2 regions of the Massilia pseudoviolaceinigra genome follow, and region 2 is predicted to be linked to the other one. Evidence: riboswitches for the same ligand, from Rfam matches in the RefSeq annotation. Region 2 holds a riboswitch; the other holds the start of a gene.
What was found. A riboswitch is a leader RNA that binds a small molecule or an ion and turns the genes downstream of it on or off. The one in region 2 is predicted to bind thiamine pyrophosphate.
Positions count from the first base shown of each region.

Region 1 (2,466 bases), on a different contig from region 2:
TTCACGCCCACCACGCCTGTGCCGCTGTTGTTGACGGCCGCGACCGTGCCCGCCACGTGCGTGCCATGATGGTTTTCGTCGGTGTACCAGTTGCCGGTGCCGGCATCGTATTCGCCGGCGACGCTGTTGGCGCTCAGGTCTTCGTGGGCGCGGTCGTAGCCGGAATCGATGATGCACACCTTGCGGTTGGCGGCGTTCGCGTCCGGCAGCAGGTCGGCCTGCACCAGCTTGATCCCGTACGGCACCAGCTGGCCGGTCGCATAAGGCGTGCCGGTCGACGCCGACGTCAGGGCGAACGCCTTGCGCACCACGTCTTCCTCGATGTACTCGACGTTCGGATTGCGCAGCAGTCCGTTCAGGGCCTTGGCCGGCACCTCGATCGCCATCGCATTCATGCCGTGGATCTCGTGTTTGACCGCACCGTGAGCGCCCGCCACCGCCGCCTTGACGATGGCCGCCTTGCCCGGCTTGAACGCGACGATCACGCGGGTCGTGTCCGCCGCCGCGGACGCATGCGTGACGACACCGGCGGCGACGGTCGCCAACAACAATTTGACGGCGCTGGCGATGGGGGACATTTCAGGCTTGGTATGCATCATGGCAGTTCTCCGGAATGATCGTTTCAAGGGTGCCGCAGGCGTTGGTGACTGGCGTGCCCATGGGACCAGAAATTAAGTGTATTGGGAAACGATTAGAGCAATCAATCAAGATATTTGATCGCTTCGATAACTGTTGTTTTATCTTGGAAATTAGTAGTCCTGCCGTGCGCTCACCGCCTGCCGTGAAAATTGGTGTTATGGTTTTGCGCGTCCACGGCAACGATCTGGTCGAATTGGCAATCATGGCGGGCAAGCCAACGGTTCAGTGTCCCATTCCGGCTCGGGCGGGTGTTGTGGCAGATCACCGCGAATGGCGTGCCGAAAAAGCCATCTTGTCGGGCGGATCAACAGGTATAATTGCGCACGCTGCCGCAAGGCGGCACACGCTAGGGGTCCTGCAAGTCGCTGAGCGACGCGCGGGTGAGAAACACCCTCTGAACCTGATCTGGATAATGCCAGCGAAGGGAAGCCAGTGAGTTCCATGGATGCGCCGTCACGGCTGCCATCCCGGCCGCTCCTACTCCTTTGCTGGCTCCTGCACGCAATGGAGCCACATGAACGCACCGCTTAAAACCCCGCTCAAATTCGATTCGGCCACCGCCACGGTGGACGAAGCCGCCATCGCGCCTTTCCCGAATTCCCGCAAAGTCTATGCCCAGGGCAGCCGCGCCGACCTGCGCGTGCCGATGCGCGCCGTCAGCCAGTCCGATACCGCCGCCTCATTTGGCGCCGAACCGAATCCGCCCGTGTATATATATGACACGTCCGGCCCGTACACCGATCCGGAAGCGCAGATCGACATCCGCTCGGGTCTCGGTACCCCGCGCCTGCCGTGGATTCTGGAGCGTGGCGACACCGAAGAACTGGCCGGCCCCAGCTCGGCCTACGGCCAGGCGCGCCTGGACGATCCGGCGCTGGCCGCGCTGCGCTTCCAGCTGCAGCGCACCCCGCGCCGCGCGCTGGCCGGCGCCAATGTGACGCAGATGCACTACGCGCGCCGCGGCATCATCACGCCTGAAATGGAATACGTGGCGATCCGCGAAAACCTGCGCCGCCAGGAGTACCTGCAGGAGCTCGAAGCGTCCGGCCCGATGGGCAAGCGCAGCGCGCAGCTGCTGGGCCGCCAGCATCCGGGCCAGTCGTTCGGCGCCAGCATCCCGGACACCATCACCGCCGAATTCGTGCGCGAGGAAATCGCGCGCGGACGCGCCATCATCCCGGCCAACATCAACCATCCGGAAGTCGAGCCGATGATCATCGGCCGCAATTTCCTGGTCAAGATCAACGCCAACATCGGCAATTCGGCCGTGACCTCGTCGATCGGCGAGGAAGTCGAAAAAATGACCTGGGCCATCCGCTGGGGCGCCGACAACGTCATGGATCTGTCGACCGGCAAGCACATTCACGAAACGCGCGAATGGATCATCCGTAACAGCCCGGTTCCGATCGGCACCGTGCCGATTTACCAGGCGCTGGAAAAGGTCAACGGCAAGGCCGAAGACCTGACCTGGGAAATCTTCCGCGATACCCTGATCGAACAGGCCGAGCAAGGCGTCGATTACTTCACCATCCACGCCGGCGTGCTGCTGCGCTACGTGCCGATGACGGCCTCGCGCCTGACCGGTATCGTCTCGCGCGGCGGCTCGATCATGGCCAAGTGGTGCCTCGCGCATCACAAGGAATCGTTCCTGTACACGCACTTCGAAGACATCTGCGCCATCATGAAGGCTTACGACGTCTCGTTCAGCCTTGGCGACGGCCTGCGTCCGGGTTCGATCTACGACGCCAACGACGAAGCCCAGCTGGCCGAACTGAAGACCCTGGGCGAACTGACCCAGGTCGCCTGGAAGCACGACGTGCAGGTCAT
Region 1 is NZ_JAVCWL010000017.1:121,731-124,196, forward strand. It holds gene RBA40_RS17960 (S8 family serine peptidase) at 1-599, opposite strand, end outside; TPP riboswitch at 978-1,083, shown strand; gene thiC (phosphomethylpyrimidine synthase ThiC) at 1,154-2,466, shown strand, end outside.
Region 1: linked by a shared signal. The riboswitch ahead of thiC (phosphomethylpyrimidine synthase ThiC) and the one ahead of RBA40_RS01400 (TonB-dependent siderophore receptor) in region 2 are both predicted to bind thiamine pyrophosphate.

Region 2 (2,466 bases):
CCGGCATCGAACCGAACCCCAGCTACGAAACGCTGATGCGCGCCATCGCCCAGGTCAAGGCCGAAAAAATCGACTTCCTGCTCGCCGTCGGCGGCGGATCGGTCATCGACGGCACCAAGTTCATCGCCGCCGGCGCCCTGCTCGAAGAAGATCCGTGGACGATCCTCGAAAAGCGCGGTAACAATATCGCCGCCGCCATGCCCTTCGGCGCGGTGCTGACCTTGCCCGCGACCGGCTCCGAAATGAACAGCGGCGGCGTCGTTACCCGCAAATCGACGCACGAAAAATTCTCGTTCATGAGCCGCAAATGCTTCCCCAAGTTCGCCGTCCTCGACCCGAGCAAGACCTATTCGCTGCCCACGCGCCAGGTCGGCAACGGCGTGGTGGACGCCTTTGCGCACGTGATGGAGCAGTACATGACCTACCCGGTCGGCGCCAAGGTCCAGGACCGTTTTGCCGAAGGCCTGCTGCTCACGCTCATCGAAGAAGGCCCGCAGGCACTGGCCAATCCCGACGATTACGACGTGCGCGCCAACGTCATGTGGTGCGCCACGCTCGCCCTGAATGGCCTGATCGGCGCCGGCGTGCCGCAGGACTGGGCGACTCACATGATCGGCCACGAGCTGACTGCCCTGCATAATCTCGACCACGCGCAGACGCTCGCCATTGTGTTACCGAGCATGCTGCGCGTGCGCAAGGAGGGCAAGCGCGCCAAGCTGCTGCAGTTCGCCGAACGCGTGTGGAACCTGTCCGGCGGCGATGAAGATACCCGCATCGAGGCAGCCATCACCCGCACCGAGGAATTCTTCGAGCAGATGGGGGTGAAAACGCGCCTGGGCGACTACGGCCTTGGCGCCAAGGACCTGGACGGCATCTTGAGCGCGCTCGAAGCGCACCGCATGGTCAAACTCGGCGAACAGCGCGACGTCACGCTCGACGTGAGCCGCAAAGTGCTGGAAATGAGCCTGTAATACGGGCGTCAGGCACGCCACACACGCTGGCGCGGGCAGCTGCGCCCGTGCCAGCTGTGATAAAATCGCCATTCGCTAGGGGTCCTGGAAGTTACTTTCCGGGTGAGAGATACCCTCCGTACCTGATCTGGATAATGCCAGCGAAGGAAAGCGCAAAGTAGTCCCCTCCTTTGTTTGCTCCCCCGTTGGCTCCGGCTTTTTCAAGCAACGCACCGCACGCCGGCGCGTAATACGAGCACACTATGTCATCGCCAAAATTCAAGCAGTCCGTCATCGCCCTGTCCATCGTGCAGGCGTTCGCCTTTTCCGTTCACGCGCAAACGACCTCGCAGTCGATGCCTGAAGTTGTCGTCACCGGCGCCAAGCAGATCGCCGCCGAGCGCGCCAGCGTGGCCGGTTTCTCCGACACGCCGCTGCTGTACACGCCGGCGACGGTGGTGTCGATCAGCCGCGAGCAGATGCAGGACTACAGCATCCGCAACAGCACCGACGCCATGAGGTTCGACGCCAGCGTCAGCGATTCGTACAACGCCGTCGGCTACGCCGAGCAGTTCTCGATCCGCGGCTTCGCGCTCAATAACGGCGCGAGCTACCGCAAGGACGGCATCGCCATCTCGGGCGACACCCAGATCCCGCTCGAAAACAAGGAGCGCATCGAGATCCTGAAGGGCTTGTCCGGCCTGCAGGCCGGCGTGACCGCGCCGGGCGGCATCGTCAACTACGCGCTTAAACGCCCGACCGCCACGCCACTGCGCTCGGCCACCGTGGAAGCGCGCGAGCGCGGCACCGTGTACGGCGCGGTGGACCTGGGCGGCCGCTTCAACGACAAGCGCTTCGGCTACCGCGTCAACGCCGCCGGCGAGCGCCTGCGCTCCTACGTCAAGGGCGCGGACGGCGAGCGCTCCTTCGTGTCGGGCGCGTTCGACTGGCAGATCTCGCCCCAGGCGCTGCTGCAGCTCGACATGGACTACCAGAAGAAATCGCAGATCACCGCGCCCGGCTACCAGCTCATTGGCGGCGTCGCGCTGCCGACCAATATCTCGGCCAAGACCTTGCTCAACGAGCAGCCCTGGACCAAGCCGGTCGACACGCGCACCAGCAATATCGGCCTGCGCTTCGAGTATCTGATCAACGACGCATGGCGCACCACCATTACCGCCAACAAGCATGAATTCAAGCGCGACGACTTCACCGCCTTCCCTTACGGCTGCAGCAACGAGGGCGAGGGTTTCTATCCGGGCTACTGCTCGAACGGCGACTACGACGTGTATGACTACCAGAGCGTGGGCGAACGCAAGTCGCCGCTCGGCGCGCAAGCCCTGTTGCAGGGTAAGTTCGCCACCGGCGCAATCGGCCACGAACTGACCATCGGCGCGACGTATCTTGAGCGCAGCGACAAGGCCGGCGAATACGTGTACGACTACGTCGGCTTCAGCAATATCTACAACAACCTGATCGTACCGCCGGTGGACGCGAGCCGCACGACCGGACCGCT
Region 2 is NZ_JAVCWL010000001.1:300,095-302,560, reverse strand. It holds gene RBA40_RS01405 (iron-containing alcohol dehydrogenase) at 1-971, shown strand, start outside; TPP riboswitch at 1,039-1,137, shown strand; gene RBA40_RS01400 (TonB-dependent siderophore receptor) at 1,214-2,466, shown strand, end outside.